Regions from separate parts of the Brenneria tiliae genome, predicted to be linked through region 3. Evidence: predicted binding sites of a transcription regulator. Region 3 holds the regulator's gene; each other region holds the start of a gene.
The links. The regulator PurR, encoded in region 3, represses purine synthesis genes. The targets are predictions, from matches to a motif close to CANGCAAACGTTTGCNTG.

Region 1 (8,149 bases), on a different contig from region 3:
GGCATCGGCGCATATTTCACCGACTGGTTAGCGCGGTAGATTTCGGTGAAGTAGTGCTGTCCCAGCACGTTGGCCATCACCTCCGCCGCCAGTTTTTTCCACACTGCCGAGTCTTTCGCCGCATTGCCCGCATCGTAAAGCAGGTCCGCCGAGGTAATGGGATCCATGGTCCAGCGCATCCGCAGGCCGGTAATTCGTTCGTTTTGACTCTCAACCGTGGTTTGCATCTCGATAAAGCTATGCGGATGGGCCAACGCCGGCGGGCCGCCGAGAACCATAACGGCCGTCAACAGGCTTAGGCGCCAGCGCATTAACAGGTTATGCAACAACATCTACTCCTCATGCCTCTCTGGTTGCCCGCCCGCTGACGGAAGGACGCACAAACAGCGCCGGAACCGCCAGCAGCGCCATCACCCAAAAGGTTCCGTTCGGCGAATGCTCGAACAGGAAGCCGGAAACCACGGTCATCAGCGCGATGCTCCCGCCCATTCCCAGCGCTGAATAGACCGCCTGCAACCGTAATACGTCGCCGCCGCTGCGCGCGGCGATAAAGCGCATCGCCGCCAGATGGCACACGGTAAAGGTGCCGCAGTGCAATATCTGTATCACAATCAGCCACGGCAGCGCCACCGTCGCCCCCATCATCCCCCAGCGCACCACGCCGCACGCCGCGGAGAGCAGTAATAAATCTCTGGCGCTCCAGCGCCGGAACAGGCGCTGGCTAAAGGTGAAAATGACAATTTCCGCCACCACGCCCAACGACCACAGATAGCCAATAATCGATGCGGAATAACCGGCATCCTGCCAGTAAATCACGCTGAAACCATAGTATGCCGCATGCGCCCCTTGCAATAGGGACACGCACAGCAAGAAACGCCATACCGGAGGTTCGCGAAACAGGACTTTCCAGGGCGTGACGATCGCCGATTGCGTTGCAGATGCGGCCGCTTCCGGCATCACGCTGGGGCGAAACAACATGCCAAGAAACATGGCCACCATCCCGGCGCTCAGGACCGCCAGAATCGCCGGATGCCCCCAGACGGACACCAGCTCGCCGGTAACGGCGGAACCGATGACAAAAGCAATCGATCCCCAGACCCGCACCTTGCCATAATCCATGACGATCTGCCGTTGCCAGATGGCGGCCAGCGCATCCGTCAGCGGCACCAGCGGGGCAAAAAACAGGTTAAAGCCGATCATCACCAACAGCAGCCATAGCCAGGCATTGCCTAACCAGAAGCCGACGGATAGCCCCAGCGTCAGCAACCCCAGCATCCGCAAAGCCAGTATCAGTTTCGACGGATCTTTCACGCTGGGCGTAATCACCAGACTGCCGACGCAACGGGCGACCAAACCGGCCCCCAGCAGCACGCCGATGGATTCGGCGGAAAGCCCCTCGCCTTTTAACCACCCGCCCCAGAACGGCAGGAAAATGCCATAACAAAAAAAGTAAGTGAAATAGCTTAGCGCCAGCCAACGCGTTGAATGCAGAACCATGACTCCCCCTCATTGGTTGGCTACTCTGTCAGAGAGCGGACGCCGGCGCAATGCGTTATTCACCATAAAAGGCGCTAAGCGGGGATCGAGCTAAAGATTAAAAAAAACGCCGGCGCAAAGGCTGGCGTCTTGACCTACGGCCCCGGAAGCAATATCCGGGGCGATGGCGTTGCTATCAGGCGTAAACCGGGAAACGGGCGCAGATATCCAGCACTTTCTGCTTGGTGCGCTCGATGGTGGCTTCGTCGTTGATATTGTCCAGCACGTCGCAGATCCAGCCCGCCAGTTCGCGCACTTCCGCTTCCTTAAATCCGCGACGCGTCGCCGCCGGCGTACCGATGCGCACGCCGGAAGTGACGAACGGACTCTTGGGATCGTTCGGCACGCTGTTTTTATTCACGGTGATATTGGCGCGACCCAGCGCGGCATCGGCATCTTTACCGGTGATATCCTTGCTGACCAGATCCAGCAGCAGCAGGTGGTTGCTGGTGCCGCCGGAAACCACGTTATAGCCGCGCGCCAGAAACACCTCGACCATGGCTTTGGCGTTTTTGGCCACCTGCTGTTGATAAACCTTGAATTCAGGCTCCATCGCTTCTTTCAGCGCCACCGCTTTACCGGCGATAACGTGCATCAGCGGGCCGCCCTGGCCGCCGGGGAATACCGCGGAGTTCAGCTTCTTATACAGATCTTCGTCGCCGCCTTTCGCCAGGATCAGACCGCCGCGGGGGCCGGCCAGCGTTTTATGGGTGGTGGTGGTGACGATGTGCGCGTGCGGAATCGGCGTCGGGTAAACGTCCGCCGCCACCAGACCGGCGACGTGCGCCATATCGACGAACAGATACGCGCCGATGCTGTCGGCGATTTCACGCATTTTCGCCCAGTCGACAATGCCGGAATAGGCGGAGAAACCGCCGACGATCATTTTCGGCTTATGGGTGCGCGCCAGTTCCGCCATCTCGTCGTAATCGATCTTGCCGCTTTCATCGATACCGTAAGGAATGACGTTGTAAAGTTTACCGGACAGGTTGACCGGGGAACCGTGAGTCAGGTGGCCGCCGTGCGCCAGATTCATGCCCAATATGGTATCGCCCGGCTGCAACAGCGCGGTGTAGACGGCAAAGTTGGCCTGCGAGCCGGAGTGCGGCTGTACGTTGGCGTAATCGGCGCCGAACAGCGCCTTGGCGCGATCGATAGCCAGTTGCTCAACCACGTCCACATATTCGCAACCGCCGTAATAGCGCTTGCCGGGATAGCCTTCGGCATATTTATTGGTCAGCTGAGAACCCTGAGCCTGCATGACGCGTGGGCTGGTATAGTTTTCCGACGCAATCAGTTCGATATGCTCTTCCTGACGCACCACTTCCTGCTCCATTGCTTGCCACAGTTCGGCATCATAATCGGCAATGTTCATTTCACGCTTTAACATCCGCATCTCCTGACTCAGCTAACTTACAATATACTGGAAAACGATCACCCTTTTGGGTACTGGCCTATAGTGTAAACCGTTTCTCCCATTTGAAGATAGGCTTTGACAGAGGTTTTTACGCAAACGATTAGCTGCAGGCGGCGCAAGGGCTGCAGCGATTTAATCCTTCTGGCGGGAAACGGAATTTTCTTCATCTCCATGCTGTTTTTTCTTCATGTGGACATAATCCATTTTAGCCATCCCGCTTGCCAAAATTAGGTGCATAATACCCCCCTTTATTCTTGCTACAAACTTGCCCCCATAAAAGGAAGCGCCAACTTCATCCGACAACCAGTGGCAGCAGCAAAGAAATATTTTTTCGAGTATCGCAACAAGGAATAGGGCTAATCATGTTAAAACGTTTTTCCGGTGGTATGACTTTCGCTATTATGACTTCCGCTCTGCTGTTTTCCGCCCCCTGGGCGCCGTCCCATGCCAAATCATCCGCCGCCGCGCATAACGCCACGCCACCACGCGCCATCGAAATCATGCCCGCCATCAAACTGGGGGAAAACACCACCCTGACGGGCAGCGTGACGCACCGCGAAATCCACCTGCCCGCCACCATTATTATTCGGGATCAGCAGGGCCAGCGCCGGCAAACCCGCACCGACGACGCCGGGAAATACCATATTGACGTTGCAGGATTATCGTCGCCGCTGCGCCTGTTGGCCATCGAGTCCGGCGGCACCAACTGCCAGCTCAGCAATATTCCCCGCGCCATTTGCCTCAACGCCCTGGCCCCGACTCTTCAATCCGGCGACGATAATATCGTCAATATCAACCCGCTGACCGACCGTATCGTTTCCGACGTCGCCGTCGCCGCCGGCTATATCGGCCCGCAACAGCTGGGGGACGACCCCGCGTCGCCCAGGCTTAACGCCGTCGCCTGGAAAAAGGCCTACGCCGCGTTTCATGCCGGCTTTAATTCGGCGCTGAAACAGGCGGGCATCGCCGCGCCGGCGCATTTCGATCCCCTGACCTATCCCGCCGCGCAGCAGGATGCCGTCAACAATATTATTCAGGTGATTAACCATAACCGTAGCTATGACAACGATACCGGCTACTCAGGGCATACGGTGCTGACCGACAGCGGGTTTCGTCCGATTGTCGGACTGAGCGGTCAGGGCGGGTATGAGCCGCTGGACTATCGCTTTGCCCGCCAGAATCTGGAGGCGACGCAAAAAGCCCGGACGCGGATTTTCCTGGTGGGGGACTCCACCGCCGCCAGCTACGAAAAGGCGCGCCTGCCGCGCATGGGCTGGGGACAGGTTTTCGAACAGCAGTTCCGTAAAGGCGGCGGAGTGAAAGTCGTTAACGGCGCGCGCGCCGGCCGCGGTTCGCGGGACTATTTCTATGCCGGCTGGTTTCGCCAGATGCAGCCGTTGATGAAAGCGGGAGACTTTCTCTTTATTCAGATGGGACACAACGATCAGAACTGTAACAGCGCCAGACCGGTGCGGGGCGCCGCCGACGTCGCCAATCTGTGTACCTACCCCAATAACGCCGCGGGTGAACGCCAATCCCCGCCGGGTAAATCCGACATGTCGTTCCAGACATCGCTGGAGCGCTACGTGAATCTTGCCCGCCAGCATCAGTTAATCCCGGTATTGCTGACGCCGACCACCCGCGTCCGCACCGCCGACGGCAAAGACGGCACTCCCGCGGTACAGGGCCACTTTACCACGCAGAACGCGCAGGGTGGCTACGCGTTCGTCGGCGACTACAGCCGGACAATCAAAGAAACGGCCGCGGCCGATAAGGTGATTGTGCTGGATATCGAGTCCGCCACCATCGAGCTGGCCAACAAGGGCAATCGCAATCACTGGAAGCAATACTGGATGGCGGTCGATCCCGCGCGCTATCCCTTCTACCGCAATCAGAGCGGCAGCCTGAGCAAACCGGATACCACCCACTTTCAGAAAAAAGGGGCCATTGCCATGTCGGGGATCGTCGCGGATGCCATTCGCCAGACGCCGGAATTAAAAACGCTGGCGGATAAACTGGGCGACGGTCATAAATCGTAGGCGGATCCCCGCCTACGGACGCGGGGATGACGGTGATAGTATTCGCGGGGACGACCGGCGAGAATAACGTCAGATGGCCTCTTCGTCTTCTTCGCCGGTGCGGATACGCACCACGCGGGCCACGTCAAAGACAAAGATTTTACCGTCGCCGATTTTACCGGTCTGGGCGGTCCGCATAATGGTTTCCACGCAGGTATCGACGATATCATCCGCCACCACGATCTCGACTTTTACCTTGGGCAAAAAATCGACCATATACTCGGCGCCGCGATAAAGCTCAGTGTGGCCTTTCTGCCGGCCGAACCCTTTCACTTCCGTTACCGTCATCCCGGTGATACCCACCTCAGCTAACGCTTCACGCACATCGTCCAGTTTGAACGGCTTGATAATCGCATCAATTTTTTTCATCAAAGAACCTTTACCTATGTTGTTGCGGCCAAAGCCGGGCATCAGCGAACAAAAAGATTGCCGGAGCCAAATTTACAATCCATTAACCCTATTCTTTAAAATCGTTGGCGTCCAATTCATGACGCCCCAACAGCTTATAAAACTCAGTCCGGTTACGCCCCGCCATACGTGCGGCCTGCGTGACGTTGCCTTTGGCAATCTGCAACAGTTTGCGCAGGTAGTTCAGTTCGAACTGATGCCGCGCCTCGACGAACGTCGGCAGCGCGGTGTTTTCACCTTCCAGCGCCTGCTCAACCAGCGCCTCGCTGATAACCGGCGCGCTGGTCAGCGCCACGCACTGTTCAATCACGTTAACCAGTTGCCGTACGTTACCCGGCCAGCTTGCCGTCATCAACCGTTTCATGGCGTCCGTCGAGAAAGCGCGCACAAAAGGCTTATGTCTTGCGGCCGACTCGCGCAGCAGATGGGTCGCCAATAGCGGAATATCTTCCGCCCGCTCGTGCAGCGCGGGCAGCTTCATATTCACCACGTTCAGGCGATAATAAAGATCTTCGCGGAACTCGCCTTTTTCCATCGCCTTGGGTAAATCACGATGGGTGGCGGAAATGATCCGCACATCGATATCCAGATCGCGATTGCTGCCCAGCGGACGCACCTTGCGCTCCTGCAACACCCGCAACAGCTTGACCTGCAACGACAGCGGCATATCGCCGATTTCATCCAAAAACAGCGTACCGCCTTCCGCCGCCTGAAACAGCCCTTCCCGGCTGCTGACCGCGCCGGTAAAAGCCCCTCTCGCATGGCCGAACAGTTCGGACTCCAGTAAAGGCTCAGGCAACGCGCCGCAGTTGATGGCGATAAAGGCTTTTTTCGCCCGCGGGCTGGCGGCATGAATCGCCTGGGCCAACACCTCTTTTCCCGTACCGCTCTGACCGTGAATCAACACGCTGACGTCCGACTGGGCGACCATCCTGGCCTGCTCCAGCAGGCGCAGCATCAACGGACTGCGGGTAACGATGGCTTCACGCCAGCGTTCATCGCCGGCCGGAGCGGACAAGGCCATCGCCTCGTCGATCGCTTTGTACAACGCATCGCGATCGACCGGTTTGGTCAGGAAACTGAATACCCCCTGCTGGGTCGCCGCCACCGCGTCGGGAATAGAGCCGTGCGCGGTAAGAATAATGACCGGCATGCCGGGCTGATAGCGCTGGATTTCCGAAAAAAGCGCCATACCGTCCATTTCATCCATGCGCAGATCGCTAATCACCAGATCGAAGTGCTCTCTGGTCAGCAGACGCAGGGCTTCCTGACCGCTTTCCGCCGTCGTCACGCTGAAACCTTCGCTGGTCAGACGCATCCCCAACAGCTTTAGCAGACTGGGATCGTCGTCCACCAGCAGCAAATTTGCCGCTCTCCGGGCTGTCATTGGTTTTTCGGCTCCTCGGTCGTCGATTTATCCGCATCCGATTCGGCGGGCGGCGCGTAGGTGTCGTCCGCTTTTACCGCGTCCGAACCCGATTCGCCCCGCGCGCCGTCACGCTCCGCCGCCGGGTTGCGGCGATCGGCGTCGCTCTCGGGCAGTTCGCCCGAGAGCTGTTTACGCGACGAAAGCTGACGTTCAATGTCCGTCAGGTTTTCCAGTTTTTTCCGGGTTGTCTCAAGCTGATATTGCAGATGGTTTTGCTGGATGCGCAGGGTGTCCAGCTGTTTATCGCTGGATTCCTGCAACCGCTTATAGCGCAGGCGCTCATCGGATAACGCCAGAAACAGCGTTTGCCTGTCGCGCCAGGTCTGTATCAACGGGCGTAATGCGGCGGGAAAGGCGAGACGATGTACATTGATTTGCTCCAGCATCTGGCGTCTTTCCGCCTGCGTGATGCCGGCATTATCCAGCAAAATACCCCGCTTGAAGGCGTTATCCCAGCTGTCTGTCTCCAGCCGCTGCGCTTCTTCGCGCGCCTGGTATTGGGGCAGGCGTCCGGCGCAATCCATCGCCCGCAGCCAGTAAAGCGCATTATTCATCGCTTCGCGGTCATCCACCCGCCAGAGATACCCGCACTGCGCAATACGATAGTCGGTTACCTGCTCTTTCGGGGGTGAATTTTCCGTATCCTGCGACGATACGTAGCTGCTCACATTACTGATGCATCCGGCCAATACGGCTACCGGCAATAACATCACCACGGCCTTTAACACACGGCTAACGGATACATCCAATACGGCGGGCAGGATGCGCCGCGGGAAAGGACGGGCGAACCATTCATTCATTATCTATTCATTCTCAGAAGTTAATGGCAATTCAATACGAAAACAGACATCGGCATAGTCAACGGTTATCAGGCTTAGCTCGCCGCGCATACGGCGAATACAATCCCGGGCGATACTCAGCCCCAGTCCGCTGCCTTTTACCGCGCCTTTGCGCTGATGGCTGCCCTGATAAAAAGGCTCGAAAATCATACCATGCTCCGCATCCGGAATCGGCGTACCGCTATTGGCGACGTCAATCTGCACCCGATTGCCGGTAAGACGGCTGCGGATCCAAATGTTACCGGATTCCTCACCATAGTGCACCGCATTGGAATAGAGATTATCGATGACGCGCATCAACAGCGTGGTTTCCGCCCAACAGCGCTCCGCCGCCAGTTCAATAGCGGTATGCATCATTTTCGTCCGGGCGGGCAGGCTGTGGGACGACACCACGATATCGACGATTTCCTCGATTTCGACCCGCTCCAGCTCCGTCGGCGCA
Region 2 (8,149 bases), on a different contig from region 3:
GGCGTCCTGACGAATCAGTGCGCTGAAGCTGTTTTGCGCCTGTTGCCGGCTGACCGCGGGCCCCAGCATCAGGCTGGAAAAGCGCTTGCCTTCCGGCCCGGCCATGCCGGTGGCGATGTAGACGTCGGGGTTGGCCGCCAGTACGCGTTCCGGGCTGAGCTCGCCATATACGCTGCTGATGGCGCCGGCGGCGATATTTTCACCGCCGGCGAAGGCCAGCAGATCGCCCAGGTTTCCCCCCACGGCGGTGGTGCAGCAGGTATCGCGGCGGCCAAGATGCAGATGCAGCATCACCCTGGTTTTTTTACCCTGGTATTGCGCGATGCGCTGACGAATGACATTCATATGCTGCTGATAAAATTCGCTGAACGCCGCGGCCCGCAGCGGCTGATTCAGCGCCTCTCCCAGCAACTGGATGCTGGGCAGGGTGTTGCGGAGTAAATCAACGCGCAAATCGACGTAGATGACCGGAATACCCGCGCTGGTCAGCGTCTGTTGCAGCAGGTCATCGCTGGCGCGCTGTTTTGCCAGCCGCGGCAAAATCACCAGATCGGGTTTTAACGGCAGCAGGGTTTCCGCATTCAGGGTAGCTAGACCGCCGCTGCCTAACTGCGGGATCTGCTTGATCGCCGGGAATTTTTCCGTATAGCGTTGCCAGCTTTGCGCGTCATAACGCGCCATGTCGCCCGGCCAGCCCACGACGTATTTCGCCGGATTCCCCGGCTCAAGCAGGGCCAGCGTATAGAGCATGCGGCTTTCACCGAGGATGATGCGCCGCGGATGGTCCGGGATCGTCACCTGCCGGTCCAGAATATCGGTAACGGTTTTTGCCGACGCCAGCGGGCCAAGAAGCGATAAAATAATAAAGATGGCAAGGCGCATGATTGACTCTGCAAAAAAGCGGGTGGCGAAAGATAATTACTCCCATTTTTATTTTCAACGGAGCGTTAGTGGGGGTAATGGGGACCGGCGACAGATATCGTTGCGGGACAACAGATTACGGCTAGTTAAATAAGTAATTAAAGCGGGGCGGCCGCAGGAAAAAAGCAGGCGTCGTTGCGTTACCGGTTGATCTAATATAAGAAAGTTCCTATTGCAAGTGAAAATTTCATCATCGTGAGATAGGATGTGAACGGAGAGCCGCCGCGCAAGGAGAAAGGGAGTGGGAGCCGATCGCCGTGCCGGGGATAAACCCCGGAACCCTGCAAAATCCGCCATCGATAAACCATCCGGCCGCTTGGGCGCCCTGGACGACGCCTGGGCGACGGATCCGGGCGGCCTGCTGCAATCCATTCTCGATCATCTGCCGGCAGGCGTGTTCTGGAAGGATACGTCTTCCCGCTACCTCGGCGCCAACCGCTATTTTACCCGCGACGCGGGACGAGACGATCCCGGCGAGATCGTCGGACGCGATGATTTCGAACTGTTTGACGCGGCGGCGGCCGAGCGCTATCGCCAGGACGATCTGGCGGTGCTTGACGGCGCACAGCCCCGGATGAACGCCGTTGAGTTCGTGGAACGGCAGGCGGGCGAGGGGCGCTGGTTCAGCGTGAACAAGGTTCCGCTGCGCGACGCGCAGGGCGCACTGGTCGGGCTGCTGGGGATGTACCTCGATATTACCCGTTTCAAAGAGGCGGAACGGGAACTACAGGAGAGCGAAGCCCGTTTCCGTTTCTTTCTGGATAATGTGGACGAGGGGGTGGTGGTCTTCGATCGGCAAGGCATTATTGTCGACGTCAGCACCCGCTGGCTGGAACTGTTCCGCTGTCGGCGCGAGGAGGCTATCGGCCTGCCGGTGCTCGACTTTACCAGCCCGACGGCGGTGCCCATGGCGACTCAGCTGATCGGTGAAAAGTGGTCCGAGTCCTATGAGTCCGAAATGCTGAGAAAAGACGGGACCACGTTTCCCGCCATCGTGCGCGGCCGGGATCAGGTTTTGGACGGTCAGGGGTTACGCCTGACCACCGTACTGGATATCACCCGGCAAAAAGAGAGCGAGCAGGCGCTGAAGCTGGCCAAGATCGAAGCGGAGCGCGCCAATCAGGCCAAATCCGAGTTTCTCTCCAGCATGAGTCATGAATTGCGCACCCCCATGAACGCCATTCTGGGGTTTTCCCAGATTCTGGAATTTGATGAGCAGCTGAACGCCGACCAACGGGACAATGTGACTGAAATCCTTAAGGCCGGCCGACATCTGCTCGGGTTGATCAATGAGGTGCTGGATCTGGCCAAAATCGAATCCGGCGTGGTGCCGCTTGCCATTGAGGCGGTGTCGCTCTCCGCGCTGATGCGGGATTGCCGGCAGCTGGTGCAACCGCTGGCCGCGGAGCGGCAAATATCCCTGAGTCTGGATGTTCCCGAGGCGCTGGCGGTGGCCGCCGATCGGCAGCGCGTTAAGCAGGTGCTGCTCAATTTGCTGTCCAACGCCATCAAATACAACCGTACCGGGGGCGAAGTGCGCATCGCGCCGGAGACGCGCGGCAAATGGTTGCGCATTGCGGTGGTCGATACCGGCGACGGCATTGCCGGCGAGCGCCTGGGCGAGCTGTTCCAGCCTTTCAATCGGCTGGAAGCGGAGCGCAGCGGCGTGGAGGGAACCGGTATCGGTCTGGTGATCACCCGCAAGCTGATCGAGGCCATGGGGGGGCGGATCGGCGTGGAAAGCGAGCCCGGCAAGGGCAGCCGTTTCTGGGTGGAGCTGCCGCAGGCCGATGCGCTGGCGCAGGCGCCGGCGGCGAGCAGGCCGGCACCCGTCGCCGCGCCGCACGTCCACGGACAGAGACAGCATTACATCCTTTATATTGATGATAACCCGGTGAACCTCAAGCTGGTGACGCAGATCCTGGATAAATTGCGCCATATTCGCCTGGTCACCATGCGCACCGCCGAATCGGGGATCGCCTACGCCATGGCGCATCGGCCCGATTTGATTCTGCTCGACATCAATCTGCCGGGTACGGATGGCTATGAAGTGTTGGAGGCGCTCAAGTCTCATCACCCGCTGCGGGACGTGCCGGTGCTCGCCGTATCGGCCAACGTGATGCCGCAGGATATCGCGCGCGGCATGGCGGCGGGTTTTGACGATTACCTGACCAAGCCGTTGGACATCGGCCGCTTTCTGACCAGCGTCGACGCTCATCTGCACTATGACCAAGGGAATCCACACGATGATCGATAATCATGATGATGCGCGTATCCTTATCGTCGACGACGAAGCGGCAAACCTTAAGGTGCTGGAAAAACTGCTGGCCAGCGAAGGTTATTTCCGGCTGGTCAGCGTTCAGGATCCGCGTCTGGTGGTGCGCGCCTATCTGGAGGCGCGTCCCGATCTGATCCTGCTGGATATCAAGATGCCGCATCTGGACGGCTATGCGATTATGAAGCAGTTGAAATCGCTCCACGATCCGCTGCTGCCGCCGATCATGGTGCTGACGGCGGAACAGGGGCGGGAGCAACTGCTGAAAGCGCTGGGGGGCGGGGCGCGGGATTACGTCAGCAAACCCTTCGACCGTACCGAACTATTAATGCGGGTGCGCAACCTGCTCGACGCCCATCTCGCGCACCGGCTGATGTATGAGCAGAACGACGTACTGGAAAAAATGGTGCGCCTGCGGACCCGGGAACTGCTGGATACCCGCCTGCAGGTGGTGCGCCGCCTGGCGCGGGCCTCGGAGTACCGCGACAGCGAAACCGGTCAGCATATTCTGCGCATGAGCCATACCTCCGCGCTGCTGGCGCGCCGGATGGGATGGAGCGAAAGCGACGTCGAGCTTATTCTGCATGCCAGCCCGATGCACGATGTGGGGAAAATAGGCATTCCGGACGCTATCCTGCTCAAGCCGGGCAAGCTGGATGCCGCCGAATGGGAGGTTATGCGTCAGCACACCGTTATCGGCGCCGAATTACTGGCCGGCGACGACTCGCGGCTGATGGTGATGTCGCGCGAGATCGCGTTGACGCACCATGAGAAATGGAACGGCGGCGGCTATCCGCGCGGCCTGTCGGGGGAAGACATTCCGCAGTCCGGGCGCATTGCCGCCGTGGCGGACGTGTTCGATGCGCTGATTTCCGAACGGCCCTACAAACGCGCCTGGCCGCGGGAAAAGGCCGTTGCCTATATCCGCTCGGAATCAGGCTCTCATTTCGATCCCGCGGTCGTCGAGGCGTTTATCGACATTCTGGACGACGTGGTAAGAATTCAGGACATCTACCGGGAATCCGCTGAGGGCTAAAAGCGGCCGCGTCATGCCGCCTGTAAGGAAAACGATTATTCGGCGGCGTAACCCTGCGGGGGAACGCGCACGCCATCCAGCCAGGCCTGATTTTCCCGCATAACCAACCGGCCGGAGATAAACCAGCCGACCACCATGGGATAAATGGTGTGTTCCTGCGTCTGCACCCGCTCCCGCAGGCTTTCTTCGCTATCGTCGCTGAAAACGGGGACCTTGGCCTGCAGAATCAACGGCCCGCCATCCATTTCGTCGGTGACGAAATGCACCGACGCGCCGTGTTCGGCGTCGCCGTTTTCCAGCGCCTTACGATAGGTATGCAGGCCGGGATACTTAGGCAGCAGCGACGGATGGATATTGAGCATTTTGCCGGCGAACTGCGCGACAAAATCGGGACTGAGAATCCGCATATAGCCCGCCAGCACAATCAGCGCCGGCTGGTACTGCTCTATTTCCTGCGCCATCGCCGCATCGTAAGCGGCGCGATCGGCAAATCCTTCCGGGCTGACGGCGTGCGCCGGTATGTCGGCGTCCTGCGCCAGCCGCAGGCCCGGGGCTTCGGGATTATCACTGAATACCGCGGCTATCTTGCCTTTAATGCGTCCGCGCTTGCAGGCGTCTATCAACGCCTGCAAATTACTTCCCTGACCCGATATCAAGATAACGAAATTTTTCATCAGCTAATGACCACTGCATCTCCGGTATCGGTTTGATTAATCAAGCCGATTTTCCATGCGGTTTCACCACTGCCGTTCAATAACGCCACGGCCTCGTCTGCCTGCTCGGCGGGCAGTACGACGATCATACCAACACCGCAGTTAAATGTGCGATACATTTCGTGGCGGCTGACGTTGCCCGCCTGCTGCAGCCAGTTGAATACCGCCGGCCACCGCCAGCTTGCCTCGTCGATATTCGCCTGAACGCCTTCCGGCAGCACGCGCGGAATGTTTTCCCAGAAGCCGCCGCCCGTGAGGTGGGAAATGGCGTGGACGTCGACTTTTTCAATCAGCGACAGAATGGACTTAACGTAGATTTTGGTCGGCGCCAGCAGGTGGTCGGCCAGGGGGCGGTTTTCCAGTTTTACCTGGGCCGGATCGGCTTTGCTGACTTCGAGAATTTTACGCACCAGCGAGTAGCCGTTGGAGTGCGGGCCGCTGGAAGCCAGGGCCACCAGGGCGTCGCCGGCGCGCACTTTACTGCCGTCGATGATGGCGGATTTCTCGACCACGCCGACGCAGAAACCGGCGACGTCGTAATCTTCGCCGTGGTACATGCCCGGCATTTCCGCCGTCTCGCCGCCCACCAGCGCGCAGCCTGATTGCTTACAGCCTTCGGCGATACCGCTAATCACGCTGGCCGCGGTGTCGACGTCCAGCTTGCCGGTGGCGTAGTAATCCAGGAAGAATAACGGCTCGGCCCCTTGCACCACCAGATCGTTGACGCACATGGCGACCAGATCGATGCCGATGGTGTCGTGACGTTTGAGATCCATCGCCAGACGCAGCTTGGTGCCGACTCCGTCAGTGCCGGAAACCAGAATGGGTTCGCGGTATTTTTGCGGTAAGGCGCACAAGGCCCCGAAACCACCCAGACCACCCATGACTTCCGGGCGACGGGTCTGTTTCACTACACCTTTGATGCGGTCTACCAATGCGTTGCCAGCATCAATATCCACGCCTGCGTCTTTATAGCTGAGAGAGGTTTTGTCGGTCACTGCGGAGTCCCCACGGAGGTTGCTGTCGGTAGTTAAAATGGAGCGCGCTAATTCTAACAGCGCGGGCAATCGTTTGCGAGCGATGTGTCGCCGGGTTTTTATTTTTCCTCCCCGTGGGCAATTTCTGTTATCGGTTGATCTGGATCAGGCTTAATCCTGTATCACTCGGCCAAAAAAGCGGTATAATCCGGCGATTTTTTTTATAGTGGGCGTCCTGCCCGCCACCCTGCGTGCCGCCGCAAGCCGCGTTTTTCTGACCGTCCACAGTCTAGGGGAGATAATGATGAAGATCGTCGAGGTGAAACACCCGCTCGTCAAACATAAACTGGGCCTGATGCGTGAGAGCGAGATTAGCACCAAGCGTTTTCGCGAGCTGGCTTCCGAAGTGGGCAGTTTATTGACCTATGAAGCGACGGCCGATTTAGCCACCGAAAAAGTGACCATTGACGGTTGGTGCGGTCCGGTTGAAGTCGATCAAATCAAAGGCAAAAAGATTACCGTGGTGCCGATCCTGCGCGCCGGTCTGGGGATGATGGAAGGGGTGCTGGAAAATGTTCCCAGCGCGCGTATCAGCGTGGTCGGCATCTACCGCAATGAAGAGACCCTGGAGCCGGTGCCCTATTTTCAGAAACTGGTTTCCAATATCGAGGAACGGATGGCGCTGGTGGTCGACCCGATGCTGGCGACCGGCGGCTCGATGATCGCCACCGTCGACCTGCTGAAAAAAGCCGGCTGCCAGAGCATCAAGGTACTGGTGCTGGTCGCCGCCCCGGAAGGCATTGCCGCGCTGGAAAAAGCGCACCCGGATATCGAACTCTACACCGCGGCGATCGATAAGGGCCTCAATGAGCAGGGCTATATCATGCCGGGCCTGGGCGATGCGGGCGACAAGATATTTGGTACCAAATAATAGGCAAGCCGACTTAAACAGTCGGTTTTTTTATGGCGGGCTGTCCTGCCCGCCACCCTGGCGGGCCGTCGCGGGCGACGTTGAAAATCGCTCCCGGCGATTTTTTATGGCGGACAATCCCTGTCCGCCACCCTGTCCGCAGCCGCAACAAATAGCAAGGTTACAGAGGATACAAAGATGACTCGTCGCGCCATCGGGGTAAGTGAACGGCCGCCCTTGTTGCAAACCATACCGCTGAGCTTCCAGCATCTGTTCGCCATGTTCGGCGCCACCGTGCTGGTCCCGATCCTGTTTAAAATCAACCCGGCGACGGTACTGTTATTCAACGGTATCGGCACTTTGCTCTATCTGTTTATCTGCAAAGGGAAAATACCGGCCTATCTGGGATCGAGCTTCGCCTTTATTTCGCCGGTATTGCTGCTGTTGCCTCTGGGCTATGAGGTGGCGCTGGGCGGTTTTATTATGTGCGGCGTACTGTTCTGTCTGGTGGCGCTGATCGTTAAGAAAGCGGGGACCGGCTGGCTGAACGTGCTGTTCCCGCCGGCGGCGATGGGGGCGATTGTCGCCGTTATCGGTCTAGAACTGGCCGGCGTGGCCGCGGGCATGGCGGGATTGCTGCCCGCCGACGGCGCGTCCGTTGACGGCACGGCGGTGACGATTTCACTGGTTACGCTGGCGGTGACGATCCTGGGGTCGGTGATGTTTCGCGGTTTTCTGGCCATTATCCCGATCCTGATCGGCGTGTTGGCCGGTTACGCGCTGTCGTTCGCCATGGGTGTGGTGGATTTGGCGCCCATCGCCCAGGCGCACTGGTTTGCCCTGCCGACGTTTTACACCCCGCGTTTCGAATGGTTCGCCATTCTGACCATACTGCCGGCGGCGCTGGTGGTGATCGCCGAGCACGTCGGGCATCTGGTGGTGACCGCCAATATCGTCAAGAAAGATTTAATGCGCGATCCGGGGCTGCACCGCTCGATGTTCGCCAACGGCGTTTCCACCATGCTGTCGGGCTTCTTCGGTTCGACGCCGAATACCACCTACGGCGAAAATATCGGCGTGCTGGCCATCACCAAGGTGTACAGCACCTGGGTGATCGGCGGCGCGGCGATCCTGGCGATCCTGCTCTCCTGCGTCGGCAAACTGGCGGCGGCGATTCAGGCGGTGCCGGTGCCGGTGATGGGCGGGGTATCGCTGCTGCTGTACGGGGTAATCGGCGCTTCCGGTATACGCGTGCTGATTGAGTCCAAAGTGGATTACAACAAGGCGCAAAACCTGATCCTGACCTCTGTGATCCTG
Region 3 (8,149 bases):
TAATGAGATTCTACCAAATAAACGGATGGTAAAAATGATCTCGGGCTTATTTTATTCAGTGACCGTTTAGAGAGCGTTAAAATAAAGACGGCTGCCGCGACTCCGCGGGCGGCTCTGATTTCCCGCTGCGCAACTGGCGTTTCATCCGTTGCCGGCACAAACGCAGCACCTCCTGTTTCTGCACGTCGCTCATCTGCCCCCAGCCAAAACGCTCATTGCGGCTGCGAAAACAACCGCGGCAAAAACCTCGCTCATCAGACTGACAAACGCCACGGCAAGGATTGGGAACAGCAAAGAGTTCAAGTTGCTCAGGCACCGCGCCTCCTTCTACCACCCCGTTTATTGAAGCCTCGATCGCTCTCGCTGGCAAGTCTTTGCTGACAGTAACAGATGAAATAATTAGATAGCCATTGTAATTAAAGGGGATTTTCCTACGTCATCGTTCTGCCTGGCCGGCAATGGCTTGGACTCGGCATAGCTACAACGCTATACTTCTTATCCGTTAGCTTTTTTTCGCCATGTTGCCGTTCATCACGGCGGCCAACCGAGGAAATTAAAATTATGCGCCTACTTCACACCATGCTGCGTGTTGGTGATTTACAACGCTCAATCGACTTTTATACCAACGTGTTGGGTATGCGCCTGCTGCGCACCAGTGAAAACGCGGAGTATAAATATACCCTGGCATTCGTCGGTTATACCGAGGAAAGCGAAGGCGCGGTCATCGAGTTGACTTATAACTGGGGCGTAGAGCGTTACGATCTGGGCAATGCGTATGGTCATATCGCCCTGGGGGTGGATGACGTGGCCGCCACCTGCGATCGCATCCGCAAAGCGGGCGGAAATGTGACCCGCGAAGCCGGCCCGGTCAAAGGCGGCACCACGATTATTGCGTTCGTCGAAGATCCGGACGGTTATAAAATCGAACTGATAGAAAAATCTCAATCCGGCCAGGGGCTCGGCAATTAATCAATCTCGGCGGGCGCCTGATTGGCGCCCGCCGGATTCCCGCGCATACTGCATCTCTCGCCAAAATTTGCCATAATACGCGCTGTATTTTGTTAAAGATTAAGAGACTAATGGCTGATAATAATGACCTGAACGCCCTGAGCGGTCGTTTCCGTGGGTTTTACCCGGTGGTGATCGATGTTGAAACCGCCGGGTTTAACGCCAAAACCGATGCCTTGCTGGAGGTCGCAGCAATAACATTAAAAATGGACGCCGAAGGTTGGTTGCAGCCGGATGAAACCTTACATTTCCACATTGAGCCTTTTGAGGGCGCAGTATTGGAACCCGCGGCCCTGGCGTTTAACGGCATCGATCCCGGCAACCCGCTACGCGGCGCGGTCAGCGAATACGAAGCCCTGCATGAAATATTCAAGGTCGTGCGCAAGGGATTAAAAGATCAGGGCTGCAACCGGGCCATTATCGTGGCGCATAACGCGACCTTTGATCATGGCTTTATCATGGCCGCCGCCGAACGCTGCAGCCTGAAACGCAATCCCTTTCATCCTTTCGCCACCTTTGACACCGCCGCGCTTAGCGGGCTGGTCCTGGGACAAACCGTGCTTGCCAAAGCCTGTATCGCCGCGGGCATCGCTTTTGATTCCAGCCAGGCGCATTCCGCCCTCTACGACACCAATCAGACGGCGCTGCTCTTCTGTGAACTGGTCAACCGCTGGAAGCGCATGGGCGGATGGCCGCTCGCGTTGGATGAAAATCAACCGGCAGCCGCCTCCGCGGCAAGCTAAGCCCGCTGAAAAAAAGAGAGGGTGGCTTGCGCTCCCCTCTCTTTTCGTTATGCAGGTTTCGTTATACGGCAGGCATCGCGCTTGTACACGCGACTCCAGGCTGGCTTACTCCTGATCCTGCTGCTGGGATTTGTATTTATCCGCCGTCTCTTTAATCAGCGGCTGCAGCTCGCCGCGCTGATACATTTCAATAATGATGTCGCAGCCGCCGACCAGCTCACCGTCGACCCACAGTTGGGGAAAAGTCGGCCAGTTGGCATACTTGGGCAACTCGGCGCGGATATCCGGGTTCTGCAGGATATCGACATAGGCAAAACGTTCGCCACACGCAGACAACGCCTGTACCGCCTGGGCGGAAAATCCGCAGCTTGGCAATTTAGGTGAACCTTTCATATACAGTAGAATCGGGTTTTCAGCGATCTGGCGCTGAATCTTTTCAATTGTCGTTGTCGTCATTCTCTCGCTTCCTCAAACCTTTAGGATGGCTAACGTCACTTTCTTTACATCAGATGAGCCATTACGGCGCCATCCACTCAACGTTATTGTACCGAGGGCGGCAGCCACAAAAAAACGCTATTTTTTATGTGGGTATATTTTCGCCGCGGTGCGGGCCTTATGGGATGAAATTCACGGCGGCAGTGACGATAAATCCACCGAAAAAACCACCATTAACTTTTTTTCACTATTTTGTATGAAGAAAAGAGAGATTCCCACTGTTTTATAATGCCGTTTTCGGGAATACTGTGCGCCATTGGCGATTTAAGGACTATTACCGATCGTTGCTATCATGCGCTTATTTACCGGCCTCTTTATATTATGTTTCAGCCCCCTGTTGGTGAATTTAGCGCAGGCGGCGCCTTATACGCCGAATTCGGCGCCGCAAAAATCCGCGCTGAACGGCGCGCAAGCCAATGCAGGCGCCGATAAGGCTAAAACACCCCGCGCCGCCAAGCATCAACGGCAGCAGGCGTCGTCAAGAACGACGGGCGGCACGCCGGCGCTGGTGCGAAAAAACCTTAAAAAATTGCCGCCGGAAACCCGCCACAGGCTTTACTCCGCACGCTCCAAAACCAAAGCCGCGCTGCAAGACAAAACGGGAACAGGACTGGCGCTGAGCGAGGCGCATAAAAAACGCTATCAGCATGCCAAATTAACGGCGATGAATAAGCTGATGGGCCAGATGGGTAAACCTTATCGCTGGGGAGGCGCATCGCCGTTCACCGGCTTTGACTGCAGCGGTCTGGTTTATTACGCCTATAAAGACGTGGTCAAAATCCCTATCCCGCGCACGGCGAATGAAATGTACCACCTGCGCGACGCGGCGCCGATTAACAAAAACGAGCTGGAGAGCGGCGATCTGGTGTTCTTTCGCATCAACAAGCGCGGCGCGGCCGATCACGTCGGGGTTTATCTGGGAGAGGGGAAATTCATTCAGTCACCGCGTAGCGGCGCGGATATTCGTATCAGTAAATTGAACGAGGATTACTGGCGGGAGCACTATGTCGGCGCACGCCGCGTGGTCACTCCCCAGACCGTTCGCTAACCGGCTCGGGGTCAGCGCCTGCGCGCAAATAATGCGGACGGGTTTTACGCTTAAAACCCGTCCGCGAAGATAAAAAAGAGGCTCGGCCCAGGGCCGGTTAATTCAGTACGGCGGTAAAGCTAAATACGATGATCATCGCCAACGCACCAATGGTGGTCAACAACGACATCTTCAGGTCAGTATCCATAGGCGTCTCCTTTTTTGCGCACACCCATTATCAAAAGAAAGTATCGACCGTCCTGGGAAGATTCAACCAAACTTCAGGGTAAAACTGCATATCACGATTGCCAGTCTTCCATAGTTTGAGAAAAAAATCTCATACCGGCGTCTCGCTAATAGTATAAATTACCGCTTCCACTTTTGCGGCAAATCGGACAAAATCCGCTGTTTGACGACACGCCGCGTATTGGTCGAACAACGCCAGCCTTGCCCCTTCAGGTGTAACATTCGGCATTCTCCTTCTGAAACCCTGTTTTTTTTATCTGGGAAGAGAACATTAAACGCAGGCAAACGATTAACAATATACTTACGACTGTAATAAGTCGTTTCAGGAGTCATTTTTACATGGCAACGATCAAAGATGTGGCAAAACGTGCTGGCGTTTCTACCACAACCGTATCGCACGTGATCAACAAAACACGTTTCGTCGCCGAAGAGACCAGGGCCGCCGTCAGGACGGCAATCAAGGAATTACACTATTCACCCAGTGCCGTCGCCCGCAGCCTTAAAGTCAATCACACCAAATCCATTGGGTTGCTGGCGACCTCAAGCGAAGCCCCCTACTTCGCTGAAATCATCGAAGCCGTCGAAAACAGCTGTTACGCCAAAGGCTACACGCTGATTTTGTGTAACTCACATAACAATCTCGATAAACAGCGCGCCTATCTTTCCATGCTGGCCCAAAAACGCGTCGATGGCTTGCTGGTCATGTGCGCGGAATACCCGCCTGAATTGCTCGCCATGCTGAAAGACTATCGCAACATTCCGATGGTGGTCATGGACTGGGGGCAGGCCCACAGCGATTTTACCGATACCATTATTGATAACGCTTTTGAGGGCGGCTATATGGCGGGCCGCTATCTTATCGAGCGCGGCCATCGGGATATCGGCGCCATTCCCGGCATTCAGGAACGGAATACCGGCAGCGGGCGCTATCTTGGATTTTTAAAAGCGCTGAAAGACGCCGATATTCAGATTCACGATGAATGGATCGTTCAGGGAGATTTCGAGCCCGAATCCGGCTATAAGGCGATGCAGCAGATTCTGGCGCAGAAACATCGGCCGACGGCGGTGTTCTGCGGCGGGGATATTATGGCCATGGGGGCAATCTGCGCCGCCGATGAGCTGGGGCTGCGCGTTCCCCAGGATATTTCGGTCATCGGATACGACAATATCCGCCACTCCCGCTTTTTCACCCCGGCGCTGACCACCATCCATCAGCCCAAAGAACGGCTGGGGCAATCGGCTTTCGCCATGCTGCTGGACCGCATCACCAGCAAGCGGGAAGACGCGCAGACCATTGAGGTTCACCCTAGCCTTATCGAACGTCGTTCCGTGGCCGACGGTCCATTCCGCGATTACCGTCGTTACTCCTGAGAACGGAAACGCACGCCACGCCAACAATGCTTCGGCCAATTTATACTTGTACCTTGGCCGAAGCAGTCATAAACTGATCAGCAGTTTTTAGCACAACAATCATAAATTATCTTTTCACTATCCTTTGAGTGTTCAGCGCATAGGGAGTTTGCGTATTTATCTTAAGGATAAGTGCCTCTACGTGTTTGCGTACCGGCTTTTTTCTCTTCATTTTCCTCTGATATCCGGAGGGTAGACGATGGGTGATCCCACCGATACACCGCTTAATAGGTAATAATTGTCTATGCTTTCCTTGCGGGTACTTCGCGAGCAGCAAGGTAGGGAGAAGTTATGAGTTCATCATGTGTAGAGGATGTCGAGGAACTGGGTCGTCATCATACGTCCTGGTTCCAGATTGTGCGTGAAATGCTGGACATGGCCGATGTCAAAATCAACGGTTCCCGCCCTTTTGATATCAAGGTCAAGAATCCTGATTTCTTTAAACGCGTATTGCGCGAAGGATCATTGGGATTGGGTGAAAGCTATATGGACGGCTGGTGGGAATGTGAGCGGCTGGACGTTTTTTTCCATCGCATACTACGCGCCGGACTGGATGAAAAAATACCTCACCATCTGAAAGATATTTTGCGCGTCGCCGCCGCACGGCTGATGAATCTGCAATCCAAAAAACGCGCCTGGATAGTCGGCGAAGCGCATTATGATCTGGGTAACGACTTGTTTTCGCTGATGCTGGACCCCTATATGCAGTACTCCTGCGGCTACTGGAAACAGGCATCCACCCTGGAGCAGGCGCAGGAAGACAAACTGGAGATGATCTGCGAAAAGCTGCAGCTTCAGCCAGGAATGACGCTGCTGGATATCGGCTGCGGCTGGGGCGGATTGGCGGAATTCGCCGCACGCCGGTACGGCGTCTCCGTTTGGGGCGTCACTATTTCCAAAGAACAGCAAAAATTAGCCCAGCAGCGCTGCAAGGATCTCGACGTCACGATTTTGCTGCAGGACTATCGCGATCTGGATATGCAATTCGATCGGGTGGTTTCGGTGGGCATGTTCGAGCACGTCGGACCGCGTAACTACGACACCTATTTCCGGGTGGTCAGTAAAAATCTTAAGCCGGACGGGTTATTTTTACTGCACACCATCGGCGCCAAAAAAACCACCTCCGAAGTCGACCCGTGGATTAATAAATATATTTTCCCCAACGGCTGCATTCCTTCCGTACAACATATCGCCCATGCCAGCGAACCCTATATGCTGATGGAAGACTGGCATAACTTCGGCGCCGATTACGATCGCACCCTGATGGCCTGGCACCAGCGTTTCCAGCAGCATTGGCCGGAAATTTCCGATCGCTATTCCGCGCGATTCCGCCGTATGTTCAGCTACTACCTTAATGCCTGCGCCGGCGCGTTCCGCGCCCGCAATATTCAGCTGTGGCAGGTGCTGTTCAGCGTTAACGGCATCGAGGGCGGCGTACGGGTTCCGCGCTAAAATAGCAAACCGCCCCCCGCAAGCCGGACGCTTATCCAACCGGCGGGGGGCGGATTTACGCGTTACGCCTCGGGCAGCAGTTCGGACGCCTGTCGGCCGGCCAAGACCCGTTCCACCGTATCTACCACCGCCTGTGTCTGCGGATCAATTTCGATATTCACCCGCTGCCCCAGGCGCCGCTGTCCCAGCGTGGTGCGGTGCAGCGTCTCGGGAATCAAATGCACGCAGAAACGGTTGCGGGTAACTTCACCAATCGTCAGGCTGATCCCGTCAATGCCGATAAACCCTTTATGCAGCACATACTTCATCAGCGATTCGTCCGCCAGGCGGAACCAAATCTGATGGTTATTTTCTGAAACCAGAATCTTCACCACTTCCGCGGTACAGATAATATGACCGGACATAATATGCCCGCCGATCTCGTCGCCATATTTCGCCGCCCGCTCCAGGTTGACGGTATCGCCTGGGGTAATATCCCCCAGATTGGTCAGCCTCAGGGTTTCTTTCATCAAATCAAAACTGACGCGGTCGCCCTCCACCGAGGTTACCGTCAAGCAGCAGCCGTTATTGGCCACCGAAGCGCCGGGAACCAATCCCGGCAGTAATTCGGGCGGAAGTTGCACCACATGGGTACGGAAATTTGCTTTTTCATCGATGGACACCACCGGCGCGGTGCCTTGAACAATACCGGTAAACATCAGGCTTGCCTCTTAAAACGGTGTAAAGGAATAGCTGTCGGGCGATACCGCCGACGCGCGCATCGCTGATTGAAATAGGTCGCTATCATGCAGTGTGCCCCATATAAAGCTGAAAACCAAACCCCATTGCCAATAATCGCCGGGCATATTCACCGCAATGATGTCCACCGCTAATTTATTCGCCGGCAAGCTGGTTTACTTCTGGCGAGTCGTTACAATATCAACCTTATCGCTATCGGCAATATCATTGTTTTTATCCAGGTTTAATTATCCCGCTATCCGGTTGGTCAATTCAAGGAAGGTGTTTGTGCAGAAGTACCTGTCTGAAACGCGTAAGTTATTGGCGCTAGCGGTTCCTGTCATCATTGCGCAAGTGTCTCAGACATCCATGGGTGTGGTGGATACCATTATGGCCGGCGCCTACAGCGCCACCGATATGGCGGCGGTTGCCGTAGGCACCTCTATCTGGCTGCCCGCCATCCTGTTCGGTCACGGATTATTGCTGGCGCTGACGCCGGTGGTGGCCCAGTTAAATGGTTCCGGCCGCCGCGATCGTATCGCACATCAGGTTCGGCAATCCTCCTTGCTGGCGCTGGCGGTTTCCCTGTTAACCATGCTGGCGCTTTATCAGGGACAGCATATTATCCGCCTGATGAACAATGACTCGCCCGAACTGGTTGAAAAAGCCATCGGCTATTTACACGCCCTGCTGTGGGGCGTACCTGGCTACCTGTTCTATCAGGTTTTACGCTGCCAGTGCGAGGGCCTGTCGAAAACCCTGCCGGGCATGATTATCGGGTTTATCGGATTGTTGATTAACATCCCCATTAACTACATTTTCATCCACGGCAAGTTCGGCATGCCGGAACTGGGCGGCGTGGGCTGCGGCGTGGCGACGGCGTCCGTTTACTGGATCATGCTGCTGCTGATGGCGGCCTATACCAGGCGTGCGGTCTGGCTGCGCGATATCAGGTCGCCGCAGCGATTCACACCGGACTGGCACACGCTGAAGCGCCTGTTTAGTCTCGGCCTGCCCATTGCGCTGGCGCTGCTCTTTGAGGTGACGTTAT
Region 4 (8,149 bases), on a different contig from region 3:
AGGGATAAGCGTATTTTCTGGTTATGGAGCATCAGCCTGTGGCTGGTGCTTTTTGGCCGCGGCATCAGCTGGGGGCGCAATTATCTGCCGGATGCGCCGAGGATCTATTTCCGGGCGATATCCGTCGTGCTGATAGGCGTTCCCCTGCTGATGCTCTTACTTCCCTCTATCAGGCGTGAAATCATCCGGCGTTTGCAAACGGAAACCCTGCCGGTTTGGGACATCGGGCTGATGGTGAGCTGTTATCTGATTTCCGACGTGATAGAGCATCAGCGCCTGTTGGCGTTTCTGTTTGTGTATGACGAACGGTATAAAAATATGATGGAAGAGCTGTACGAGCTGCCGTTTATGCTTTCGCTGTTTTTTATCACTTTCTTTCTCCAGAAGAAGGAGCGTGCGTCTTCCGTTTTCCCGCCCCGCGATCCCTGAGAAGGTTAATCTTTCCTCTTTGTTATTAGGGTTTCTAATGTGTTATTAGAAATTTAAATTTCCATTAATATAAAGCGCTCCATAAACTGCCGCTCATCTCAACCATGATTGTTGCAGGGAGACGGTGATGTTGGCGGTGTATCTACAGGGATTTATTCTTGGCGCGGCAATGATTCTGCCCCTGGGCCCGCAGAATGCGTTTGTCATGAATCAGGGGATTCGGCGGCAATATCACCTGATGATTGCGCTCCTGTGCTCGCTTAGCGATGTGGCGTTGATTTGCGCGGGCGTCTTCGGCGGCAGCGCGTTGCTCAGCCAGTCTTCATTACTGATGGGGCTGGTGACCTGGAGCGGCGTCGCTTTTCTGCTGTGGTACGGCTGGGGCGCGTTCAAGACGGCATTCAGTAAGGATTTGGCGCGGGTCGAAAGCGCGGTGATGAAGCAGAGCCGCGGGCGCATTATGGCGACCTTGCTGGCCGTCACCTGGCTCAATCCGCATGTCTATCTGGATACCTTCGTGGTGCTGGGCAGCCTGGGCAACCAGTTTGCCGATCGGGCCCGCGGCTGGTTTGCGCTGGGAACCATCACCGCGTCTTTCCTGTGGTTTTTTGCTCTGGCGCTGTTGGCGGCCTGGCTGGCTCCGTGGCTGAATACGCCGCGCGCGCAGCGGGTGATTAACCTGTTCGTCGGCGTGGTGATGTGGGGAATTGCCTTCCAGTTGGCGCGCTACGGCGGGCAATAAATTACCCGGCTTTAGCCCCAGGTTTCGGAAATTCACCTATATTTTGTTGTGTCGGCCGCGCGGTATGCTGTCCGTTTACCGCCGCGGTGGAAAACAGACGACGGTAAGCCGTTCAGGCGGCCGTCTCGGCGACAAAATATCAATAAAGGAGACATTGTGAAGCTAAAAGTATTGGCATTGGCCGCTATGGTCGGTTTAGGCGCCCCGGCTGTCGGCCTGGCCGCGGAATTGCCGGACGGCCCGCATATCGTGACGTCGGGCACCTCCAGCGTTGATGCCACGCCGGATATCGCCCGTCTGGCGATTGAGGTCAGCGTGTCGTCCAAAGATGCCGCGGATGCGAAAAAACAGGTTGATGCCCGCGTCGCCCAGTATTTTGATTTTCTGGCGAAAAACGGCATTGAAAAGAAAGATATCAATGCGGCCAACTTACGCACCCAACCAGAATATGATTACCAGAAGAACGGCGGTGCGGTGCTGAAAGGATATCGCGCGGTGCGTCAGGTCGAGGTGACGCTGCGCCAGTTGGATAAGCTGAATGAGCTGCTGGATGGCGCGCTGAAGTCCGGTCTGAATGAAATTCGCACCGTCGATCTGGGGGTGGCCAATCCGGATACCTACCGTGACGAGGCGCGTAAAAAGGCCATTGAGCAGGCAACCAGTCAGGCGCAATCCCTGGCTCAGGGATTTAACGCCAAGCTCGGACCGATTTACAGTATTCGCTACCACGTCGCCAACTATCAGCCCATGCCGGTGGCCCGGATGTTTAAAACGGCGGATGTGGCGGCTCAAAGCGAAGCGGCGCAAACCTATGAACAGCAAACCATCCACTTTGACGATCAGGTCGATGTGGTGTTTGAACTGCAGCGGAATCCGTAAACTAACGGCGTTTAAGACTGTCGTAGCACCTGATGCCCGTGCGCCAGCAGGGCATCGGTAACCTTTCTCATCATCCTGCTTTCCGGGGCGAAACGGTGCCAGTAGAGCATCCGGCGCTGAAACAGCCCCGGCGTCAGATCAATCAGTTCGTTGTCGGCCAGTTCTTTCTCGATTTGCAGATGCGGGATCATACAACAGGTAGTGCCCTGGCGGGCCAGCTGCACGAAGGCTTCCGAAGAGTTCACGATATGGCAGGGGACGCTGCCGGGGGATAAATCGAAGTTTTGCTGCAGGAACGCCTGATGCATATCATCAAGATGATCGAATGCCACCGCCGGCGCGCGTAGCAGCGCCGAGCGCGTCACGCCGTTGGGAAAATAGCGGGCGGCGAAGGCGGGGGAGGCGACAAACAGGTAGTCCAGGGCGCCCAGTTTATCCACCAGACAGCTTGGCAGCGGCTGTGGCTGAATACTCACCGCGCCCACCACTTCGCCGCGGCGTAATCTTTCCTGGGTCCGGGTTTCGTCCTCCACCTGCAGGTTGAGCCGGATGGGCGAGTCCGCCAGCACCGGTTGCAGGGCCGGCAGCAGCCAGGTCGCCAGACTGTCGGCGTTGATCGCCAGCGATAGCAGCAGCGGAATATCGCTGCTGGCTTCATTACCCAGCCACTCTTCTTCCAGCAGCTCGACCTGATGCAGCAGCGCCAACAGTTTCTGTCCTTGCTCGGTGGGGCGGGGAGGGATGGTCCTGACTAACAACGGCTGACCGAACAGATTTTCGAGTTGCTTGATGCGCTGGGATACCGCCGATTGCGTGATGCATAACTTCTGCGCGGCGCGCTCAAAACCCCGTTCGCGGATAACGGCGTCCAAAGCCTGAAGCGTTCGATAGTCCGGGCGTTTCATGAAAGTAAAAATTCCTCTGAACGAAATCTGTTTTTTTCACTATGCCACATTTTGCGCTTTTCCATGCAGAAATCTTATATACCTGCGGCGGCGATAAAATAATGCGCCGGCGGCGGGGGGAATTTACGCCATTTCCCCCCATGGGTGTTCTATAATACGCACACGTTTTCGTACTTTCGTAGCTATGGGCCTGAAACAGACTATGACACAGGATGAACTGAAAAAAGCAGTTGGCTGGGCGGCGCTTGATTACGTTCGCCCCGATACCATCGTTGGGGTGGGAACCGGTTCGACCGCCGCGCATTTTATCGATGCGCTGGGGTCGATCAAACGGCAGATTACCGGTGCGGTATCCAGTTCCGATGCCTCGACGGCCAAACTGAAAAGCCTGGGGATCCCGGTTTTTGACTGTAACGAGGTGGATTCCCTGGACGTGTACGTCGACGGCGCGGACGAGATCAACGGGCATATGCAGATGATCAAGGGCGGCGGCGCGGCGCTGACCCGGGAAAAGATCATTGCCGCCATCGCCCGTCAGTTTATCTGCATTGTCGATGAGTCAAAACAGGTGGACGTGCTGGGTAAATTTCCGCTGCCGGTTGAGGTTATCCCGATGGCCAGGGCTTATGTGGCGCGCGAACTGGCCAAAATGGGCGGACAACCGGAATATCGTCAGGGCGTGGTGACCGACAACGGCAATATTATTCTCGATGTTCACAACCTGAACATTATGGATGCGGTTGCCGTTGAGAATCACATTAACGGCATTGCCGGCGTCGTCACCGTAGGGCTGTTCGCCAACCGCGGCGCGGATGTGGCGCTGGTCGGTACCTCGACGGGGGTGAAAACGGTCAGGTAACGCTCCCGCCGTGCCGGGCGCGGGCGGATTGCCGCGCCGGAAAATTTTTTGTATAAAAATGAATTTGTCGTCAATAGCTCATTTTTGGCACTTAATATCACTTTTTCTTATTTTGTTTATCGTCGATATGGCGATGTGCCTATTTAGCCATATTTTTTGCCAGAAATGTTGAGCGCTCCTGCAACGAGCCGTACGCGAGAGGCAATCGGTTGTATTGATGGCGGCGTAATTTTTGTTATGTTGGCAGAGGTTGTTTACAAACTGCCGCATCTGAAGTCTGAAAATAAGGTCGGGAAATGGCAAAGGTATCATTAGAAAAAGATAAGATTAAGTTTCTGTTCGTTGAAGGCGTGCATCAGAGCGCGCTGGAAAATCTGCGTGCCGCGGGTTACACCAACATCGAATATCACAAAGGCGCACTGGAACCGGAAGCGTTGAAAGCCTCCATCCGCGACGCGCATTTCGTCGGTATTCGCTCGCGTACGCATCTGACGGAAGACGTTTTCGCCGCCGCTGAAAAACTGATTGCGGTCGGCTGTTTTTGTATCGGTACCAATCAGGTTGAGCTGCCGTCGGCGACAAAACGCGGCATTCCGGTATTCAACGCGCCTTTTTCCAATACCCGCTCGGTAGCTGAGATGGTGCTTGGCGAAATGCTGCTGCTGCTGCGCGGCATTCCGGCGGCGAACGCCAAAGCGCACCGCGGCGTCTGGCACAAGCTGGCCGTCGGCTCCTATGAAGCGCGCGGCAAGAAGCTGGGTATCATCGGCTACGGCCATATCGGTACGCAGTTGGGCATTCTGGCGGAAAGCCTGGGTATGCACGTTTATTTCTATGATATCGAAAGTAAGCTCCCGCTGGGGAATGCTCAGCAGGTTCGCCATCTTTCCGATCTGCTGAATATGAGCGATGTGGTCAGCCTGCACGTGCCGGAAACGGAAAGCACCCAGAATATGATGGGGCCCGAAGAGCTGGCGCTGATGAAGCCGGGTTCGATTCTGATTAACGCTTCGCGCGGTACGGTGGTTGATATCGCCGCGCTGTCCGAGGCATTGACCAGTAAGCATATCGTCGGCGCGGCGATTGACGTTTTCCCGCAAGAGCCGGCATCCAACAGCGAGCCGTTCCTGTCACCGCTATGCGAGTTTGATAACGTGTTGCTGACGCCGCATATTGGTGGTTCAACGCAGGAAGCTCAGGAAAATATCGGTGATGAAGTCGCCGGAAAGCTGGCTAAATATTCGGACAATGGCTCCACGCTGTCCGCGGTCAACTTCCCAGAGGTTTCGCTGCCCGTCCATGGCGCCCGCGCCCGCCTGCTGCACATTCATGAAAACCGCCCGGGCGTTATCACCAAGATTAACCAGATTTTTGCCGAACAGGGCATCAATATCGCCGCGCAGTATTTGCAAACCAGCGCGGAGATTGGTTATGTGGTGATTGATGTTGAAACTGACTGCGCGCACACGGCGTTACAGCTGATGAAGGCGATACCCGGCACTATCCGTGCCCGCCTGTTGTACTGATCCGCTGTTGACCAGCCCCTTGCGGGGCTGGTGTTTCCCGTCAAAAAGCGATAACCACCTTGCCGCGCATATGTCCTTCCAGCACTTTCCGATGAGCCTGGCGCAGCGTTTCAACGCTCAGCCCCTGCAGGGTTTCGCTTGCCGTTCCCTGTAATTTTCCCGTATCGACCAAATGGGCGACCTCCTGCAGAATTTCTCCCTGCCGGCTGATATCGGGCGTGTTGAACATGCTGCGGGTAAACATGAATTCCCAATGCAGCGCGGCGCTTTTCAGCTTCAGGGCGTTTTGATCGAGCGGACGCTGATTTTCCACGATGGTGCAGACGTGTCCCAGCGGGGCGATCAGTTTGCCGATGGCATCCCAGTGGCCGTCGGTATCATTCAGGCAGAAAATATAGTCCACCTGTTTGATGCCTTCTTTTTCCAGCCCGTCAATCAGATGGCGATAATCGACCACCAGATGCGCCCCGGGCTGGCGACACCATTCCGCCGAATCAGGGCGCGACGCCGTGGCGATGATTTTTACCGGGCTGCGCAGGGCGGCAAGCGAAATCGCCAGCGATCCTACGCCGCCGGCCCCGCCGATAATCAGCAGCGTTTTTTCTTCATCCGCCTGCTGGATTTTCAGATGTTCAAATAAGCCTTCCCAGGCGGTAAGGGAGGTGAGCGGCAGCGCCGCGGCCGCGGGCCAGTCCAGCGAGACGGGTTTATGCGCCGCGATGCGGGCGTCGATCAACTGATAGGTACTGTTGCTGCCGGGGCGGGTAATGTCGCCGGCGTACCATACTTCGTCGCCCACCCTGAAATTGCCGACGGCGTTGCCGGTTTTCACCACCACGCCGCTGGCGTCCCAGCCGAGGATGCGCGGCTGTTGTAAACCGTTTTGGCGCAGTCCGGCATGCACTTTGGTATCGACCGGGTTAACGGAAACCGCTTTGACCTCCACCAGAAGATCGTATTCTCCCGGCTCGGGGATTTCCTGAGTAATGGTGATCAAGTTTTCCGGCTGCCGGGGGTCGACGGCTATTGCATGAGCGGTCATGGCGTGGTTCCTCTTTGGTTTATTACTGCATATGACTTGCTTAATACACAGTGTAGAACGGCATGGTGCCGAGAGGATAACGCGTTTTTTCGATTATCGCTCCGCAGGGGAGAGCAAAACGGCCCGCAAGCGCGGGCCGTCGGGCGTTTACTTGGCGATCTTCTTGTATTTGATACGGTGCGGCTCCAGCGCGTCGGCGCCGAGCGTGCGCTTTTTGTACTCTTCGTATTCGGTAAAGTTGCCTTCGAAGAACTCCACTTTCCCTTCATCCTGATAATCCAGAATGTGGGTGGCGATACGGTCGAGGAACCAGCGGTCGTGCGAGATCACCATGGCGCAGCCGGGGAATTCCAGCAGGGCGTTTTCCAGCGCGCGCAGGGTTTCGATATCCAGGTCGTTGGTGGGTTCGTCAAGCAGCAGAACGTTGCCGCCCACCTGCAACAGCTTCGCCAGATGCAGACGGCCGCGCTCGCCGCCGGAGAGTTCGCCGACGCGCTTACCCTGGTCGACCCCTTTGAAGTTGAAGCGGCCCACGTAGGCGCGGCTTGGCATCTCGGTGCTGCCGATACGCATGATATCCTGCCCGCCGGAAACCTCCTCCCACACGGTTTTACCGTTGTCCATCGCGTCGCGGAACTGATCGACCGACGCCAGCTTCACCGTTTCACCCAGTTCGATGGTGCCGCTATCCGGCTGTTCCTGGCCGGACATCATGCGGAACAGCGTCGATTTACCGGCGCCGTTCGGCCCGATGATGCCGACAATCGCCCCTTTAGGCACCGAGAAGGAGAGCCCGTCGATCAGTTGGCGTTCGCCATAGGATTTGCTCAGGCCGACGACTTCAACCACTTTATCGCCCAGGCGCGGACCCGGTGGAATAAACAGTTCGTTGGTTTCGTTGCGTTTCTGGTATTCCGTGCTGTTAAGCTCTTCAAAGCGCGCCAGACGCGCCTTGCCCTTGGATTGGCGACCTTTGGCTCCCTGACGCACCCACTCCAGCTCTTTCTCGATGGATTTGCGCCGCGCCGCTTCGGAAGAGGCTTCCTGCGCCAGACGCTGATCTTTCTGCTCCAGCCAGGAGGAGTAATTGCCTTCCCAGGGAATGCCTTCGCCGCGGTCCAGTTCCAGAATCCAACCCGCGACGTTATCAAGGAAGTAACGGTCGTGGGTGATGGCCACCACGGTGCCCTCGAAGTCGTGCAGGAAGCGCTCCAGCCAGGCCACGGATTCCGCATCCAGGTGGTTTGTCGGTTCATCCAGCAGCAGCATATCCGGTTTTTCCAGCAGCAGGCGGCACAGCGCCACGCGGCGGCGCTCGCCGCCGGAAAGGTTGGCGACCTTGGCGTCCCAGTCCGGTAGGCGCAGCGCATCCGCCGCCCGCTCCAGCTGGTTGTTCAGGTTGTGGCCGTCGTGGGCCTGGATGATCTCTTCCAGTTTGCCCTGCTCGGCGGCCAGTTTATCGAAATCCGCGTCCGGTTCGGCGTACAGGGCATACACTTCATCCAGACGTTTCAGCGCCGTCACCACTTCGGCTACGGCTTCCTCAACCGATTCGCGCACGCTATGCTCCGGGTTGAGCTGCGGCTCCTGCGGCAGATAGCCGATTTTGATGCCGGGCTGCGGGCGGGCCTCGCCTTCGATGTCCTTATCGATGCCGGCCATAATGCGCAGCAGCGTCGATTTACCGGCTCCGTTCAGGCCCAGCACGCCAATCTTGGCGCCGGGGAAAAAGCTGAGGGAGATGTTTTTCAGAATATGACGCTTCGG

Region 1: a site for PurR is predicted at 3,043-3,060, ahead of glyA (serine hydroxymethyltransferase). Genes of this name have one in related genera too.
Region 2: a site for PurR is predicted at 6,006-6,023, ahead of purM (phosphoribosylformylglycinamidine cyclo-ligase). Genes of this name have one in related genera too.
Region 4: a site for PurR is predicted at 4,013-4,030, ahead of serA (phosphoglycerate dehydrogenase). Genes of this name have one in related genera too.

The regions. Positions count from the first base shown of each region.
Region 1 covers NZ_JAKPCB010000102.1:433,293-441,441, forward strand. Annotated here, with positions in the region: gene MFP24_RS20690 (DUF1007 family protein) at 1-332, opposite strand, end outside; gene MFP24_RS20695 (3-phenylpropionate MFS transporter) at 340-1,497, opposite strand; gene glyA (serine hydroxymethyltransferase) at 1,673-2,926, opposite strand; gene paeY (pectin acetylesterase PaeY) at 3,316-4,992, shown strand; gene glnB (nitrogen regulatory protein P-II) at 5,062-5,400, opposite strand; gene glrR (two-component system response regulator GlrR) at 5,489-6,826, opposite strand; gene qseG (two-component system QseEF-associated lipoprotein QseG) at 6,823-7,668, opposite strand; gene MFP24_RS20725 (sensor histidine kinase) at 7,672-8,149, opposite strand, start outside.
Region 2 covers NZ_JAKPCB010000095.1:118,978-127,126, reverse strand. Annotated here, with positions in the region: gene MFP24_RS09225 (ABC transporter substrate-binding protein) at 1-882, opposite strand, end outside; gene MFP24_RS09220 (PAS domain-containing hybrid sensor histidine kinase/response regulator) at 1,163-3,178, shown strand; gene MFP24_RS09215 (HD domain-containing phosphohydrolase) at 3,168-4,232, shown strand; gene purN (phosphoribosylglycinamide formyltransferase) at 4,268-4,906, opposite strand; gene purM (phosphoribosylformylglycinamidine cyclo-ligase) at 4,906-5,943, opposite strand; gene upp (uracil phosphoribosyltransferase) at 6,227-6,853, shown strand; gene uraA (uracil permease) at 7,031-8,149, shown strand, end outside.
Region 3 covers NZ_JAKPCB010000090.1:10,589-18,737, reverse strand. Annotated here, with positions in the region: gene MFP24_RS04845 (DUF1289 domain-containing protein) at 77-316, opposite strand; gene gloA (lactoylglutathione lyase) at 562-969, shown strand; gene rnt (ribonuclease T) at 1,080-1,751, shown strand; gene MFP24_RS04830 (Grx4 family monothiol glutaredoxin) at 1,857-2,207, opposite strand; gene MFP24_RS04825 (C40 family peptidase) at 2,539-3,294, shown strand; gene cydH (cytochrome bd-I oxidase subunit CydH) at 3,392-3,481, opposite strand; gene purR (HTH-type transcriptional repressor PurR) at 3,859-4,890, shown strand; gene cfa (cyclopropane fatty acyl phospholipid synthase) at 5,221-6,381, shown strand; gene MFP24_RS04805 (riboflavin synthase subunit alpha) at 6,444-7,079, opposite strand; gene MFP24_RS04800 (MATE family efflux transporter) at 7,387-8,149, shown strand, end outside.
Region 4 covers NZ_JAKPCB010000100.1:158,063-166,211, forward strand. Annotated here, with positions in the region: gene MFP24_RS15975 (hypothetical protein) at 1-429, shown strand, start outside; gene argO (arginine exporter ArgO) at 557-1,171, shown strand; gene MFP24_RS15985 (oxidative stress defense protein) at 1,328-2,050, shown strand; gene MFP24_RS15990 (LysR family transcriptional regulator ArgP) at 2,062-2,955, opposite strand; gene rpiA (ribose-5-phosphate isomerase RpiA) at 3,158-3,814, shown strand; gene serA (phosphoglycerate dehydrogenase) at 4,111-5,340, shown strand; gene MFP24_RS16005 (zinc-binding alcohol dehydrogenase family protein) at 5,381-6,382, opposite strand; gene ettA (energy-dependent translational throttle protein EttA) at 6,530-8,149, opposite strand, start outside.